One region of the Pseudochelatococcus sp. genome, then DNA from elsewhere that is predicted to be linked to it. Evidence: predicted binding sites of a transcription regulator. Region 1 holds the regulator's gene; each other region holds the start of a gene.
The links. Region 1 encodes LexA, which represses DNA repair genes until DNA is damaged. Its sites were predicted from a motif close to TGTTCNNNNTGTGTTCNG; they were not measured.
Positions count from the first base shown of each region.

Region 2: the regulator LexA is predicted to act here: its motif matches at 2,363-2,380, upstream of recA (recombinase RecA).
Region 3: the regulator LexA is predicted to act here: its motif matches at 2,284-2,301, upstream of ACOYJQ_RS10235 (ImuA family protein).
Region 4: the regulator LexA is predicted to act here: its motif matches at 1,995-2,012, upstream of dnaE (DNA polymerase III subunit alpha).

Region 1 is NZ_JBMNUS010000010.1:35,625-39,834, reverse strand. It holds gene parE (DNA topoisomerase IV subunit B) at 1-1,851, shown strand, start outside; gene lexA (transcriptional repressor LexA) at 2,065-2,892, shown strand; gene ACOYJQ_RS14750 (ComEC/Rec2 family competence protein) at 2,993-4,210, opposite strand, start outside.
Region 2 is NZ_JBMNUS010000002.1:124,521-128,730, forward strand. It holds gene cysD (sulfate adenylyltransferase subunit CysD) at 1-310, shown strand, start outside; gene cysN (sulfate adenylyltransferase subunit CysN) at 337-2,250, shown strand; gene recA (recombinase RecA) at 2,457-3,542, shown strand; gene alaS (alanine--tRNA ligase) at 3,822-4,210, shown strand, end outside.
Region 3 is NZ_JBMNUS010000005.1:251,522-255,731, forward strand. It holds gene rpoH (RNA polymerase sigma factor RpoH) at 1-578, opposite strand, end outside; gene ACOYJQ_RS10230 (RluA family pseudouridine synthase) at 1,053-2,141, opposite strand; gene ACOYJQ_RS10235 (ImuA family protein) at 2,351-3,103, shown strand; gene ACOYJQ_RS10240 (Y-family DNA polymerase) at 3,021-4,210, shown strand, end outside.
Region 4 is NZ_JBMNUS010000008.1:37,224-41,433, forward strand. It holds gene dnaE (DNA polymerase III subunit alpha) at 1-1,765, opposite strand, end outside; gene hspQ (heat shock protein HspQ) at 2,194-2,541, shown strand; tRNA gene ACOYJQ_RS12725 (tRNA-Ser) at 2,642-2,735, shown strand; gene ACOYJQ_RS12730 (DUF6429 family protein) at 3,087-3,353, shown strand; gene ACOYJQ_RS12735 (hypothetical protein) at 3,350-3,724, shown strand; gene ACOYJQ_RS12740 (hypothetical protein) at 3,840-4,210, shown strand, end outside.

The DNA of each region.
Region 1 (4,210 bases):
CATCACCTTTTCGCCGAAGTCATCGACAACGCCATGGACGAGGCCGTGGCCGGGCATGCCAGCTTCATCGAGGTGGAACTGGCGGCGGACGGTTTCCTGAGCGTCACCGACAACGGCCGCGGCATTCCGGTCGATCCGCATCCGAAGTTTCCCGACAAATCGGCGCTCGAGGTCATCCTGACCACGCTGCACGCGGGCGGCAAGTTCGATTCCGACGCCTACGAGACGTCCGGCGGCCTGCACGGCGTCGGCGTTTCCGTCGTCAACGCGCTGTCGGAGACGCTGGAGGTGGAGGTGGCGCGCGGGCAGACGCTCTATCGGCAGTTCTATTCGCGCGGCCTGCCGCTCGGCCCGCTGGAGGTCGTGGGGCGCGTTCACAACCGGCGCGGCACGACGGTGCGCTTCCGGCCCGACGCCGACATCTTCGCCGAGGGCGTGCGGTTCGATCCGGCGCGCCTTTTCCGCATGGCGCGCTCGAAGGCGTTTCTGTTCGCGGGCGTCGAAATCCGCTGGCGCTGCGCGCCGGAGCTCGTCGCCGGCAACGGCAAGGTGCCGCCGGAGGCGACGTTCCGCTTTCCCGGCGGTCTCAGGGATTATCTCTCGCAGGAGATCGAGGGCCGCGCGCTCGTGGTCGACGGCATCTTCGCCGGGCGCGTCGACCGCGCCGGCGGCGACGGCAAGCCGGGCGGGCACGGCACGCTCGAATGGGCCATCGCCTGGTACGCCGAGGACGACGGCCACGTCGCATCCTACTGCAACACCATCCCCACGCCCGAGGGCGGCACGCACGAGCAGGGCCTGCGCACGGCGCTGCTGCGCGGGCTGCGCGACCACGCCGAGCGCGTCAACCAGAGCAAGCGCGCGGCGCAGATCACGGCCGAAGACGTCATGGTCTCCTGCGCCGCGATGCTGTCGGTGTTCATCCGCGAACCCGAATTTCAGGGCCAGACGAAGGACAGGCTCGCGACCGTCGAGGCCGGGCGCATCGTGGAGAGCGCGGTGCGCGACGCCTTCGACCACTGGCTCGCGGCGTCTCCCCAGCAGGCGTCGCGCCTTCTCGACTGGACGGTGGAACGGGCGGAGGAGCGCCTGCGCCGCCGCGCCGAGAAGGACATCGCCCGCAAGACGGCCACGCGCCGCCTGCGGCTGCCGGGCAAGCTCGCCGACTGCACGAAGGCGGGCGCGGCCGGCTCCGAGCTTTTTCTCGTCGAGGGTGATTCGGCCGGCGGCTCCGCCAAGCAGGCGCGCGACCGCGCGACGCAGGCGATCCTGCCGCTGCGCGGCAAGATCCTGAACGTGGCGTCCGCCGGGCGGGACAAGCTGGTGCAAAACCAGCAGATCGCCGATCTGATGCTGGCGCTCGGCTGCGGCACGGGGTCCGCCTATCGCAGCGCCGACCTGCGCTACGAGAAAGTCATCATCATGACGGACGCCGATGTCGACGGCGCGCATATCGCCTCGCTTCTCATCACCTTCTTCTGGCGGCAGACGCCGCGCCTCATCGACGAACGCCATCTCTACCTCGCCGTGCCGCCGCTGTTCCGGCTGAGCCACGGAGGCAAGACGGTCTACGCCCGCGACGAATCGCACCGGCAGGAACTGATGCGCACGACCTTCAGGGGCAGGAAGGTGGAAATCGGCCGCTTCAAGGGCCTTGGCGAGATGCTGCCCGCCCAGCTCAAGGAAACCACCATGGACCCGCGCAAGCGCACGTTGCTGCGCGTCGTCGTCGACGACGACGCGCGCCCGCAGACCGGCGACGCGGTGGAGCGGCTGATGGGCAACAAACCGGAGGCGCGCTTTTCCTTCATTCAGGAAAACGCCGCCTTCGCCACCGATCTCGATATCTGACCGCAGGAGCGCCGACGCATGAATCGGCCGAGATCCCCGTCCGGGCCGTAATCCTCGCCTGCAAGCCGGTTTTACAAGCCAAGTTTTAACGATCCGGGCGGATAGTGGCGCTTGCAGAACACATTAAGAACTTGTATAGTGTTCGTGTTTCGTTTCGTAAGCAGGCATGCATGAGGGGTCGCTGGGCGAAGCTCCGGGAAGGATTTGTGGACCATGTTGACGCGCAAGCAACACGATCTGCTTCGGTTTATTCATGAACGCATGCGGGAATCCGGCGTTCCCCCTTCGTTCGACGAGATGAAGGACGCGCTCGATCTGCGGTCCAAATCGGGCATTCACCGTCTGATCATCGCGCTTGAGGAACGTGGTTTCATTCGCCGCCTGCCCAACCGCGCGCGCGCGATCGAAGTGATTCGTCTTCCCGAGGCGCTGGCCGCGCCCGTGCCGCGGGGGCGCTTCAGCCCCAGCGTCGTCGAGGGCGGGCTGGGCCGGGACGGAGGGGCCGGCCGGGAGGCCGGATTCGGCCGGGACGGAGGGCTTGCGCGCGACCCTGCTTCCGGGCGCGCCGGCGGTCAGGCGTTCCGCGCGGGGGGCGAGCGTCCCGGTTTCGATTCGGGCGAGTCCGGCGCGGGCAACACGCGTCCTCTGTCCGCGCAGACATCGGTTCAGGTGCCGGTCATGGGCCGGATCGCGGCGGGCACCCCCATCAGCGCCATCCAGAGCAGCAGCCATACCCTCGCCTTGCCGCCGGAGCTGCTGTCGCCGGGCGAGCATTTCGCGCTCGAGGTGCGTGGCGATTCGATGATCGAGGCCGGCATTCTCGACGGCGACACGGTGATCCTGCGCCGGCAGGACATGGCGGAAACCGGCGACATCATCGTCGCGCTGATCGACGATGAGGAGGCCACCCTCAAGCGCCTGCGCAAGCGCGGCTCCTCGATCGCGCTGGAGGCCGCCAACCCCGCCTACGAAACGCGCGTGCTCGGCCCCGACCGTGTGCGCATTCAGGGCAAGCTCGTGAGCCTCGTGCGCCGCTACTGAACGCAAGTCGCGGGAGAACACGGCAATGGCCATGGCCTGCGCCACACCTCCGGGTGCGGCGGTGACACAGGCGGCTCCCCGGCTTTTGGCCGAGATGCCGTTATCGCGCGCTTCTGCGCCACGGGCGTTCTTCCGGGGCTTCCCGGCCGTCGCCTGTCCGCGCGCCGGGCGCGGCCGGATGCTCCCGCGTTCCCTCCACCGTCAGCCCGTCGCCCGCCACGGTGAGGGCGATGGCGCCGAAGCGGTCCAGGTCGTCGCGGTCGATCACATGAGGCGCGGCGCAATCCGGCGGCGCCTGGCGGGGCGTGATCAGGACGGCGGCGCGGCGGCAATCTTCCCTGAGCGCCCCTGCCTCGCGGGAGAAGGCCACGCTGCGGCCGTCAGCGAGACGGGCGACGCAGCCCAGCCTGTCGCAGGCAACGTTGTGCCGCAGCGCGGGGTCGTTCGCGCGGCGGCCGTCGCCGTCGGCGCGCAGCCATTGCTCGACGACGAAGGCCGAGGGACTGCCGAGAATGACGAATCGCCCGTCCGCGCCGCGCACCGCGGCGCCGCGCCCCTCCCGATCGACGCGGATATCGGGACGCGCCGGCGCGGCGGCGAGCGCGAGGCCGGCGGCGGCCGGCAGGACCGCGAGCCAGCGCAGCGGGGTGGACCACAGGCAGGCCCACAGCAGGGCCAGCACCAGCAACAACAGGATTCCCATGCCGAAGGCGGGCACGACGACCACCGCCCCCGGAAAATCCGTCATGATCCGCGCCCCCTCCAGCACGGGAACCGCAGCGAGGCCGGCCAGATGCCAGAAGGGACCGTCGAGGCCCAACGGATGAAACGCCACGGCGAGAAAGGAGAGCGGCATCACCGCGAGTTCCACGATCGGCAGGCCGAAGGCGTTGCCGAGAATGCCCCACGGATTGAAGGTCTGGAAGTGGTAGGTGCTGAACGGCCCGGTCGCGAGCATCGCCACGATGGTGGTGACGGCGCTCATCGCGATCACGCGGCGCATCCGGCCCGTGCGCTGCCGGTCCGGCGGTCGCAGCGCGCCCCCTTCGCGCAGCGGCAGGAGGCTGCGCGCGGGATCGCCGTTCTCCCAGCGCTCGAACAGCGCGATCAGCGCCGCCACGCCGGCGAAAGACATCTGGAAGCTCGGCCCGAGCATGGATTCGGGTTGCAACGTCAGGCACACGAAGGCTGCGAGCGCCAGATTGCGCATGGACAGGGCCGGCCGGTCGACGAGAATCGCTCCCATCACGATCAACGTCACGAACAGCGCGCGCTGGGTGTCGATTCCCGCGCCCGAGAACACGCAATAACCGCTGGC
Region 2 (4,210 bases), on a different contig from region 1:
CGAAAACATTCCCGTCGTGCCGCTTTACTTCGCCGCCGAGCGGCCGGTGGTCGAGCGTGACGGCGCGCTCATCATGGTGGACGACGAACGCTTCCCCCTCGCGCCGGACGAACGTCCTGTCCTGCGCACGGTTCGCTTCCGCACTCTGGGATGCTACCCGCTGACCGGCGCGGTCCCCTCGCAGGCCGCCACACTGGAGGATGTCATCGCCGAGCTCGACGCCTCCTCGGTCTCTGAACGGCAGGGCCGGGTGATCGATCATGACGGGGGTGCGTCGATGGAACGCAAGAAACGTGAGGGGTACTTCTGATGGCCGCCATATCCGCCAGTCCGCAGATGGAAAATCCCGCGGCCGTCGTGCCGGATATCCCGGCTGTCGGCGCGCGCGGGCTGCTGCGCTTTCTCACGTGCGGCTCCGTCGATGACGGAAAGTCCACCCTGATCGGCCGGATGCTCTATGAAACGCGCGCGGTCTATGATGACCAGTTCACGGCGCTGACGGACGATTCGCGGCGGGTCGGCACCACGGGAGGCGACATCGATTTCGCCTTGCTCGTGGATGGTCTTGAGGCCGAGCGGGAGCAGGGCATCACCATCGATGTCGCCTATCGCTATTTCTCCACGCCGCGCCGGTCGTTCATCGTTGCCGACACGCCCGGCCACGAGCAATATACGCGCAACATGGCGACGGGTGCGTCGAATGCCGATCTGGCCATCCTGCTGATCGATGCCCGCAAGGGGTTGCTGACCCAGACGCGCCGTCACAGCGTCATTGTCTCGTTGCTCGGCATTCGCCACGTCGTGTTGGCGATCAACAAGATCGATCTCGTGGGCTATGACGAGGCACGTTTCAACGCGATCGTGGCCGACTATCATGCCTTCGCCGAAAAGCTCGGGTTCGTCGGTATCGAGGCCATACCGCTGTCCGCGCGCTTCGGCGACAACATCTCCGTGCGCAGCGATGCGACGCCCTGGTACGAGGGGCCGACGCTGCTCGGCCATCTCGAAACCGTCGACGCCGCCCGGGACAGGGGAGACGATCCGTTCCGGTTTCCCGTGCAATGGGTGAACCGGCCCGATCTGGATTTTCGGGGCTTCTCCGGCACCGTGGCCGGCGGGTGCATCGGCCTGGGCGACGAGGTCGTCGCCGCCGTCTCGGGTAAAGCGAGCACGATTGCGCGCATCGTCACCCAGAGCGGCGATTTGACGGAAGCGAGGGCGGGGGAAGCCGTTACCCTCGTGCTCGCCGACGAGATCGATGCGCCGCGCGGCGAGGTGCTCGCGGCGCCCAGACGGCGCCCGCTGGTCGCGACGCGCTTTGCGGCGCGTCTTGTCTGGATGGCGGACGAGATGCTGGTGCCGGGGCGCTCCTACAACCTCAAGCTCGGCACGCGGGTGGTGCCGGCCACAGTGCGCGCCATACGCCATTTCCTCGATGTCGAGACGCTGGCGGAGGTGCCGGTCGTGTCGCTCGGCCTCAACGCCATCGGTGTCGTGGAGATTGAGACGCTGGTGCCGCTTGCCTTCGATCCCTACGATGAAAGCCACGAGATGGGCGCCTTCATCCTGATCGACCGTTTCAGCAATGCGACAGTCGCTGCTGGGATGGTGGCGCAGGCCCTTGGCGCGACGAACGTTCATCGTCACGGATTCGACGTGGATCGCGCCGCGCGCGCGGCGATCAAGCATCAGCGTCCGCTGGTGCTGTGGTTCACGGGCTTGCCCGGCTCCGGCAAGTCGACCATCGCCAATATCGTGGAGGCGAAGCTGCATGCGCTGGGGCATCATACCATGATGCTCGACGGCGACAGCTTGCGGCAGGGACTGAATGCCGATCTCGGCTTCGATGTCCCGTCGCGTGCGGAAAACATCCGCCGGGCGGGAGAGGTCGCGCGGCTGATGACGGAAGCCGGTCTCGTCGTGTTGTGCGCCTTCGTTTCCCCGTTCCGCGCCGATCGCGACGGCTTGCGCGAGCGTTTCGCGCCCGGCGAGTTCATTGAAATCTTTGTCGATGCACCGCCGGAAATCTGCGCGGAGCGCGATCCGAAGGGACTTTATGCACAGGCCAAGGAAGGCAAGATACCGGCCTTTACCGGAATTGGCCAGGAATATGAGCCACCGCTGAAACCCGATATTCATCTCGACGCCTCGCAACCCGACCCGGAGGCGCTTGCGAGCCAGGTGGCGGAAAAGGTGGAAGCCCTGATAAAGGGCGCCGCGCTGTCGGCGGAGACGTCTGCCGGCTTGTAGGAGGCGCCGGCCGCAGCATGTCTGCTCGGCGGGCGAACCGCCGACATCCCTTGTGCCCGAGGTGATGATCCTTCTGACATCGCCGGCCTTTCCGTTCGTGTTTCGGACGGAATGGAACATAAAAAGAACTTGCGCACAAGAACAAAATATGCACTTTTGTGCTGGCGCGTTGATGTTCTGGGCGGCGTGCCATAAGGGATATCGTGATGTCAAAGGCCGGTTTGCGACTCGTGGAAGGTAGCTCGATGGACAAGACAAAGGCTCTCGATGCGGCATTGGCCCAGATCGAAAGGGCGTTCGGCAAGGGCTCGATCATGCGGCTCGGCAAGGCGCAGGACAAGGTTGAGATCGATACCGTTTCCACGGGCTCCCTCGGCCTCGACATCGCGCTCGGAGTGGGCGGCCTGCCGCGCGGGCGGGTCATCGAAATTTTCGGGCCGGAATCGTCTGGCAAGACGACGCTGGCGCTCCACACCGTCGCCGAAGCCCAGAAGCGCGGCGGCACTTGCGCCTTCATCGACGCGGAGCATGCGCTCGATCCGATCTATGCCCGCAAGCTCGGCGTCAATCTCGACGATCTGCTGATTTCCCAGCCGGACACGGGGGAGCAGGCGCTGGAGATATGCGACACTCTCGTGCGCTCTGGCGCGGTCGAGGTGCTCGTCGTCGATTCGGTCGCTGCGCTGACGCCGCGAGCCGAAATCGAGGGAGAGATGGGCGATATGCAGCCAGGTCTTCAGGCCCGGCTGATGAGCCAGGCGCTGCGCAAGCTCACGGCGTCGATATCCCGCTCCAATACGATGGTCATCTTCATCAATCAGATTCGCATGAAGATCGGCGTCATGTACGGTTCGCCGGAGACGACGACCGGCGGTAACGCGCTGAAGTTCTATGCATCGGTGCGGCTCGATATTCGGCGTATCGGTTCGATCAAGGACCGCGAGGAGATCATCGGCAACACGACGCGCGTGAAGGTCGTCAAGAATAAAGTCGCGCCGCCGTTCAAGCAGGTCGAATTCGATATCATGTATGGAGAAGGCGTTTCGAAGCTGGGCGAGTTGCTTGATCTGGGGGTGAAGGGGGGCATCGTCGACAAGTCGGGTGCCTGGTTCTCCTATGACAGCCAGCGGCTCGGGCAGGGGCGCGAGAATGCCAAGCAGTTCCTCAAGAGCAATCCCGAGATAGCGGACAGAATTGAGACCGCCATCCGCCAGAACTCGACGGTGCTCGCGGATCGTATTCTGGAGAATATCAATCCGCTGGCCGAGGAAGCCGACGACGCTGCCGATTGAATGGGGCTGTCCGCTCTCCCGTCTGCGTGAATGCCTCCGACTCGTTGCTTTAAAGTGCCGAAACACGGGTTTCCGATTTCCAAACGCATTGAATTTCGGTAATGGAAGCGCTCGCGCAGCATCGTTCTGTTCAAAGGGCGGGGTTGCAGGCGTCGTTGTCAGCGTTTATGTCGGTTTTGCGGCGGGCGAGGGGAACGTCGATGGTTCGGGTTGACGGCGGAATGGCGTGTGCGGCGCATCCGTCCGGTGCGCGGGCAGTATGGAGCAGGCAGGGCGTCGATGAGCGGTGTAAACGAGATCCGGTCCACTTTTCTTGATTACTTCTCGGCTCACGGCCATACGACGGTGCCGTCGAGTCCGCTCGTTCCGCGCAACGATCCCACGTTGCTGTTTACCAATGCCGGCATGGTGCCGTTCAAGAATGTTTTCACAGGGGCGGAGAAGCGCCCTTATTCGCGTGCGGTCAGCGCTCAGAAATGCGTGCGCGCGGGCGGTAAACACAACGACCTTGACAATGTAGGTTATACCGCGCGTCATCATACTTTCTTCGAGATGCTCGGGAATTTCTCCTTCGGTGATTATTTCAAGGAGAATGCCATCGAGTTGGCCTGGAATCTCGTCACGCGGGAATTCGGCCTGCCTGCCGGCAAGTTGCTCGTCACCGTTTT
Region 3 (4,210 bases), on a different contig from region 1:
TCCTGCCGCAGGGGCGCGTTCAACGACGCGTCGCCGCTGAGGCGGCGGTTCATGTCGATGACTTCCTTCTCCGGCACGCCGAGCTTGGTGGCGATCGTGCTGACGTGCTCCGGCAGCAGGTCGCCTTCCTCATAAGCCGAAATCTGGCCCTTGGCCTTGCGCAGGTTGAAGAACAGCTTCTTCTGGTTGGCGGTGGTGCCCATCTTGACGAGCGACCACGAGCGCAGGATGTATTCCTGAATCGCCGCCTTGATCCACCACATGGCATAGGTGGCCAGGCGAAACCCCTTGTCGGGCTCGAAGCGCTTGACGGCCTGCATCAGGCCCACGTTTCCTTCCGAGACGACCTCCGAAATCGGCAGGCCGTAGCCGCGATATCCCATGGCGATTTTCGCCACCAGACGCAGATGCGAGGTCACGAGCCTGTGCGCGGCAAGCCGGTCCCCGTGTTCCTTCCACCGCTTGGCGAGCATGTACTCTTCCTGCGGCTCCAGCATGGGGAAGCGGCGAATTTCGGCGAGGTAGCGGCTGAGGCCGCTTTCGCTCGCCAAACTCGGCAATGCCGATGAACTGTTCATAACGCCTCCTCTCGGATCCCCTTATCAGGCGGATCAGTCCGGTTGCCGGATGGCCAACCTGCGAGAACTATATCGCATGAGGCCAGTAACGGGGAAGGGACCAAACATGACAATCTCGTAAGCTGCGCATTTGCACATCGGAACGTGATTGGAAAAGCATCGCGCAGCATGAAATGCGGTCAGAATACAATCACATATCAAGTAATGACAATTATTCGGAAATGTTCCCGAAAGCCTCCCGATCCGCCTCGCCCGTGGCCGGCATCGTTCCATTATCCCGGCGCGCATCGGGTCCGTCGGTGCGCGGCCGCACCGGGTCCGGAGCGGCTTGCGTTCAAATCGATCCATCGAATTGAACGCAAATCGCGGTAAAACGTGAAATACGGAGCATACGTTCCGACGGAAACGGAGCGTGCGATCCGAAGCGTTTTCAGGCAAAGCGGATGCCGCTTTGATGGGAGAAAACATGTCGCGTCAGGAAGAGCCGCGCAGCGCCTCGATCAGCCGTTGCATGGCTGGCGGGAGGGGGCTTTCGAAGACCATTTCCTCGCCCGTCTCGGGATGCGCGAAGCCCAGAAGGGCGGCGTGCAACGCCTGACGCCCGAGGGCGGCAAGGGCGTCGCGGGCATCGTCGCCCAGACGCGCCTCCTTGCTGCGGAAGCCGCTGCCGTAAAGCGAATCTCCCAGCAGCGGATGGCCCCGATGCGCGAGATGCACGCGAATCTGGTGCGTGCGCCCCGTCTCCAGCTCGCAATGCACGAGGCTGGCGAGGGGGGCCTGCACGAGGGGCTCCCGCACGGGCGCTTTCCTGGCCGGCTTTCCGGCCTCCTGCGGGTAGAAATCCTCTTCCACCCGGTAATGCGTGATGGCCTCGCGGCCGCGCCCCTGCGCCGTGACGGCGATCTTCTCGCGGTTGTGCGCCATCCGCTCCAGCGGGGCGTCGATGGTGCCGGCGCGGGGCAGCGGCGCCCCCCAGCACAGCGCGAGATAGGCGCGCTGAAGCGGGCCCGTGCGGCCGTGATCGGCGAATTGCGCGGCGAGCGCCTGATGGGCGCGGTCGGTCTTCGCCACCACCATCACGCCCGACGTATCCTTGTCGAGCCGGTGCACGATGCCGGGCCGGCGCACGCCGCCGATGCCGGAAAGGCTGTCGCCGCAATGGGCGAGCAGCGCGTTGACCAGCGTGCCGCTCGGGCTGCCGGGCGCGGGATGCACCACGAGCCCCGCCGGCTTGTCGATGACGATGAGCGCGTCGTCCTCGTGGATGACGGCAAGCGGAATGGCCTCCGGGGCCGGGCCGGCCGGCTCGGGCGGCGGCACGACGAGGCCGAGGCGCGCGCCCGCGCCGACCCGCGCGCCGGGATCGGTGACGGTGATGCCGTCGACGCGCGCCTGCCCCGCGCGAATCAACTGCTGGAGGCGGCTGCGCGAAAGATCGGCCCCGGCGGGAGAGTCGCCGAGAATGCCGGCCAACGCCTTGTCGAACCGGGTGGCGGGCGCGTCGGCGCCGACGACGGCCTCGATCGTCTCGCCCTGCTCCCCGGCGCTGTCGCTGAAACTCAAATGAACCTCGTTTCGGAAAAATCCCTGATACCACGAAAGCCGGCCGCAGCGCCAGTCCATCCATCGAAGCCGGTCATTCTTGTCCGGGCGGCCTTATCCGGGCGGCGGCCCTGCGCAAGCGCTCTTGACTCTCCGGCCGTTTAAGAACAGATAATGAACATATCAGCGGAGACGTCTTGTGCGAAAGTCCCGTGGAGTTGTCTTTCCGAATGCCGGAACAAGCTGCCCGTCCCGTCATCGCCGCCTTGCGGGAGCGCATCCGCCATCTGGAGGGCGCGGGGCGGCGTGCGTGTGCGGCCCTGCCGTTCGGGCTCGCGGAGATCGACCGGCGGTTGCCGGAAGGGGGGCTGGCGCGCGGGTGCCTGCATGAGGTGGCGGGCGGCGGCGGCGCGACGGACGGTGCGGCGGCGGCGCTGTTCGCGGCGGGGATCGCGGCGCGCGCGGGCGGCAAGGTCTTGTGGTGCGTGATGCGGCGGGACCTGTTCGCGCCCGCGCTGGCGCAGGCGGGCCTGTCGCCCGACCGGGTGATTTTCGTGGAGGCCTGCGACGATAAAACCGCGCTGGCCTGTTTCGAGGAAGGGTTGCGGCATGGCGGGCTCGGCGCGGCCGTCGCGGAAATCGCGCGCCTGCCGATGACGGCCTCGCGGCGGCTGCAACTCGCCGCCGAGCGGTCGGGGACGATCGGGATGGCGGTGCGGCGCTGGCGGCGGGCGACGGATGCGGCGGAAGGCGCGCAGCCCACCGCGTCCGTGACGCGCTGGCGCGTGTCGGTGCGGCCGTCCGCGCCCCTGCCGGTGCCCGGCATCGGGCGGCCGCGCTGGCTGCTCGAACTCGTCCGCTGCCGCGCGGGCGAAGGTTTTGCTCTTGAAGTGGAGGTTGGTGATGCGGGTCGTCTCGCTCTTCCTGCCGCGGTGGCCGACAGACCGGTTCAGGCGGAAATCCGCCTGCGCGCCTCCGTCTGAGACGCCGCTCGTGCTGGCGGGGCGCGACGGCCGGCGGCGCGCCATTGCCGCGGTCGATGCGCGGGCGGAAAGCCTCGGGTTGCGCATCGGCATGGCCGTCACGAAAGCGCAGGCGCTGGTGCCGGGGCTCGCCGTCGCCGATGCCGACCCGCAGGCCGATGCGCGGGGGCTGGAGCGCCTCGCGCTGCGGGTGGTGCAAAGGATCTCGCCGGTCGTCTCGGTCGATCCGCCCGACGGGCTCGTCATCGACACGACCGGCGCCGATCATCTGCACGGCGGCGAGGCGGCGATGCTCGCCTTCCTCGTGCGGCGGCTGGCGGTGTGGGGCGTCGTGGCGCGGGCGGCAGTTGCGGATACATGGGGCGCGGCCCATGCGGCCGCCCGCTGGGGCGGGACTGCGATTCTCGTCGTGCCGCCGGGCGGGGCGGCGGCGATGCTGCGCCCCCTGCCGCTCGCGGCGCTGCGTGTCGATCCCGATCGCGTGCGCGGGCTGCGCGATCTCGGGTTCGAGCGCATCGGCGATCTGATGGATGGGCCGCGCGCGCCGCTCGCGCTGCGCTTCGGGCCGGAGGTCGTCCGCCGGCTCGATCAGGCGCTGGGCACGGCGGCGGAGCCGATCGAGCCGGCGCGCGCGCCCGATCCCGTCGAGGTCCAGCGCGTTTTCGGCGAGCCCATCGCCGCCGCCGAAACCATCGCCCGCTTCATCGGCAAGCTCGTCGCCGCGCTCTGCATCGAGCTGGAGCGCCGGGGGCTCGGCGCCCGCCGGCTCGATCTGCTGTGCCGGCGCGTGGATGATCGCTGGCAGGCCGTGCGCGTCGGCATGGGGCAGCCGGTGCGCGACGCCGCGCGTCTGACGCGGCTGCTGTGCGAGCGCATCGGGACGATCGATCCCGGCTTCGGCATCGAGCACATGGCGCTGACCGCCTGCGTGACGGAGCCCCTTGCCGCGCGCCAGTTCGTCTCCGGGCTCGCGGGGCCGGCGGAGCCGGACGTTTCCGGCCTCATCGACGTGCTCGCCAACCGGGTCGGCGAGCGCCGGGTCTACCGCTTCGCGCCCGTCGCCAGCGACGTGCCCGAACGGTCGGTGACGCGCGTCGCGCCGCTCGC
Region 4 (4,210 bases), on a different contig from region 1:
TTTTCAGAACCGTCAGCGTCTTGAGGCCGAGAAAGTCGAACTTCACCAGCCCCGCCTGCTCGACCCACTTCATGTTGAACTGCGTCACACGCATCTGCGAGCGCGGATCGCGATAGAGCGGCACCAGTTGTTCGAGCGGCCTGTCGCCGATCACGACGCCGGCGGCATGGGTCGAGGCATGACGATGCAGCCCCTCGAGCTTTTGCGCGAAGGCCAGCATGCGCGCCACCACCGGCTCTTCCTCCGCCGCCGCCTGCAATTTGGGCTCATCCGCGATGGCGCGCGCAAGCGTGACGGGATTGGCCGGATTTTGCGGCACGAGCTTCGTCAGCTTGTCGACCTGCCCGTAGGGCATTTCCAGCACCCGGCCGACATCGCGCATCACGCCGCGCGCTTGCAGGGTGCCGAAGGTGATGATCTGCGCCACGCGCTCCTCGCCGTAGCGCCGCTGCACGTAGCCGATGACCTCTTCGCGCCTGTCCTGGCAGAAGTCGATGTCGAAGTCGGGCATCGACACGCGGTCGGGATTGAGAAAGCGCTCGAACAGCAGGCCGAAGCGCAGCGGATCGAGATCGGTGATGGTCAGGGAATAGGCGACGAGCGAGCCCGCGCCCGAGCCACGCCCCGGGCCCACGGGTATGTGCTGCGCCTTCGCCCATTTGATGAAGTCGGCCACGATCAGGAAGTAGCCGGGAAACTTCATGCGCTCGATCACCGACAGTTCATAGTCGAGCCTGTCCTCATAGTCCTTCGCGGCGAGCCCTTCCGCGGGGCCGTGCGCGGCGAGGCGAGCCGCGAGCCCCTCCCGCGCCTGGCGGCGCAATTCGACGGCCTCGTCATCGGCATGGTCCGCGCCATCGTCGGCATGCGCGTCCGCGCCGCTGAAATGAGGCAGAATCGGCTTGCAGGTCCGCACACGGAAGGCGCTGCGCTGCGCGATCTCCACCGTCGAATGCAGCGCCTCCGGCAGATCGGCGAACGCCGCCGCCATATCCGCGCGCGACCTGAAAAACCGCGAAGGCGTCAGACGCCGCCGCTGATCGTCCGACACCAGCCGCCCGTCGGCGATCGCGAGCAGCGCATCGTGCGCTTCATAATCGCCGGCGGTGGCGAAGTAGGGTTCATTGGCGGCCGCGAGGGGTACGCCGCGCGCATAGGCCAGTTCCAGCAGGGCCGGTTCCGTCAGCGCCTCGTCGTCCCTGCCGTGGCGTTGCAGCTCCATATAAAGCCTGTCGCCGAACAGGGCCAGCAGGTGCTCGAAACGTTCCCGCGCCAGCTCCGGCCGTCCCGCGGCGAATGCGCTGTCGAGCGGGCCGCCGGGGCCGCCCGTCAGCGCGATCAGTCCTTCGGTGTGAGCCGCCAGCAATTCCAGCGGCACATGCGCGCCATGTGCCCCCTGTCCCGGTTCGTTGCCGAGAAAGGCGGCGCTGGACAACGCCATGAGGTTGCCGTATCCGCGCGCGCTCGCCGCGAGCAGCACGACATGCGGCAGGGCCCGATGGGTCGGGCGGGCATTCGGCTCCGCCGCCTCGAAGGCGACGGCAAGCTGCAATCCGGCGATCGGCTGGATGCCGGTCGACGCAAGCTTTTCGGAAAATTCCAGCGCGCCGAAAAGGTTGTTGGTATCGGTAAGCGCCATTGCCGGCATGTCGTCCGCCGCCGCCAGCTTCGAGAGGGCGGAAATCGTCAGCGCCCCTTCGAGCAGCGAATAGGACGAATGGACGTGAAGGTGAACGAACCCGACATTCTCGATGAGACCCGGCATTTCACTCCCCGAACCGGCCGTGCGCATGCGAATCGACTGCGCGCGACCCATTTTATCGCTGCCCGGCGCACCCGTCACCCGCGCGGACGCGGATCAGGCGGCGGCGCCGGCGACCGCCACGACACCGATCATGGCCACGAAAAGCGCCAGCGACGCAAGCTCGACAAGATCGGCGACAAGAGCCTTGTACATCTTCTGATCTCCCCTGTGTTCCAACAATTTCCTTATATGTTCTTTTCATGTTCGCATCAAGCGCCCGGTCGGCATCTTGCTTAACAAACTATATACGATGTAAGGAAATGATCGGGGATAAGGGGTTTGCCCACATATGGCCGCGATTGTCAGGCGCTTTCAGGATGCATTGCCTGGAAGCGCGTTTCCGGCGGCGGGGGGCGTGTTTTCCGATAACGATAAGGGCAGGATGGCGTATGGGCGAGTTGCCTTCTTCAAGAACGCGCAGCGCGAAATTCGCGCTTGGGCAGGTTGTCAGACATCGGATTTACCCCTTTCGCGGCGTGATCTTCGATGTCGATCCCTGTTTCAGCAATTCGGAAGAGTGGTATCTGTCGATTCCCGAGGAAGGGCGGCCCGACAGGGATCAGCCATTCTATCATCTGTTCGCCGAAAACATGGATACGGAATACATTGCCTATGTTTCCGAGCAGAATCTCGTGGCGGATACTTCAGGAGAGCCCGTTCGGCATCCCCGTGTGCTTGATTCGTTTGAACGGGGCGAAGGCGGTCACTATCACATGCGGGCCCATCTGAGGCATTGATCCGCCGAAAGGCGGGCTGTCGCCTCATGGTTGTTATCCACCTCATCTTTCATAAACCGCGTTGACCTCGATGCGCTTATCTGCAAAGAAGGCACCACAAGGAGACGTGGCCGAGAGGCTGAAGGCGGCGGTTTGCTAAACCGTTATAGGACCTTAAAGTCCTATCGAGGGTTCGAATCCCTCCGTCTCCGCCACTTGCCCTCGCGAAAGCGTTCTCCTGATCCGGCTACGGCCGGATTTTCCCGTTGTTTTCGGGGGTTATGCTGGAGGGGCTTTGCACTGGTATCCTCGCCACAGCAGCCGGAGACGTTCTCTTGAGCCCGATATTCTCCGGACCTCTCGACTGCGCGCATTCGGTGTAGAGCCCGTAACCAGTTGAAAGCATTGGGACAGTTCCTCGCGCCACCTGAACACTTCGATGCCAGCGGCGTTCGTGGAAAGGAACAGAAATCCAACCCGTTCTTTCTCTATCCAGCCTCGCAAATCCTTTCCGGCATTGAGAAATTCCGGCAACGACGGCATCCTGTGGGTGAAGGAGGCCATACATGGCGGAACCGGACCTCGACACCGACAAGCTCGACGACGCGGCGCTGGCGATCCTCAGCTTGACGCTGCATGACGGCAATCGCGTCTGGAAAGGGCTCGACTGGTCCATCACCGACCGGTTACACGCGAAGGGGCTGATCTACGATCCCGTCGGTAAGGCGAAGTCGCTAGCCCTGACGGAAGCTGGATTGGCCCGAGCCGAAGCATCCCTCGCCGCGTTGTTCAAGAAGCGCCGGGGGAACGATCCACAACGGTCCGCCCCATGAAACCGGCCGACGAGGAGCGCATCGCAGCTCGGCTGGCCAAACTGATGGCAATGATCTGTGTGCGCAACACGGGGATCGAGGAATTGCACGCGGGGACTGTCCCGGTCACTCACACGGGCGACTATTCGGACGTGTTCGTCACCGACGCCGACGGTCGCCAGATTCCATGGTCTGACGCGTCCCATCTCGACGACGACCAGATGCGAAGCCTGATGCGACAGATCGTCGACCGGCTCTACACCTTTCACCTCAAGGCTGACGATCCGGGGTTCCGCGACCACCTCGACCGCTGGCTGGCGGTCGCCGACCGATGGGACGAGCCGCAGTTTGACAAGGCTTTTTTCGAGATCGTAAGTCGACCGCAACGCTGAACGCCCCAATCGTTTCGGCGCGTACGAAGGCATGAAACCGGCCCTAATCGAAAGGGATTGAACGTCGCACCCGCTTCGGGCGATTATCTTTCCGGATAATCAGAAGGCGCGCAGGTTGGCACGATCGCAGAAAACGAAAGTCGTCGAACATCTGTTTGACAAGTACTGGAACGTATCGACGGGCGCGCTCGAAAAAAGCCTGATGAGTCTCGACGACGTCGCGCAGGCCATTCGCGAGTGTAACGATCTTTACGGCTCGACGCTTAGCGACCGCAATCCTGCGAATTTCATGAAAGATCTGCTGCGCGGAGCCAATGCCTCCAGCAACTGGCCGACTTCGGTTGCGGCCAAACGCTTCGCCGCGGTCCAGCGGACCGGCGACGGAGAGTGCTTCGAGTTTATACCCTACCGACCAGGACAGACCGAGCCGTTCCCCGATGCGTTCGGAGTGCGCGAAGATGCGCCGCAGTATCCGGTCCAGTCGAT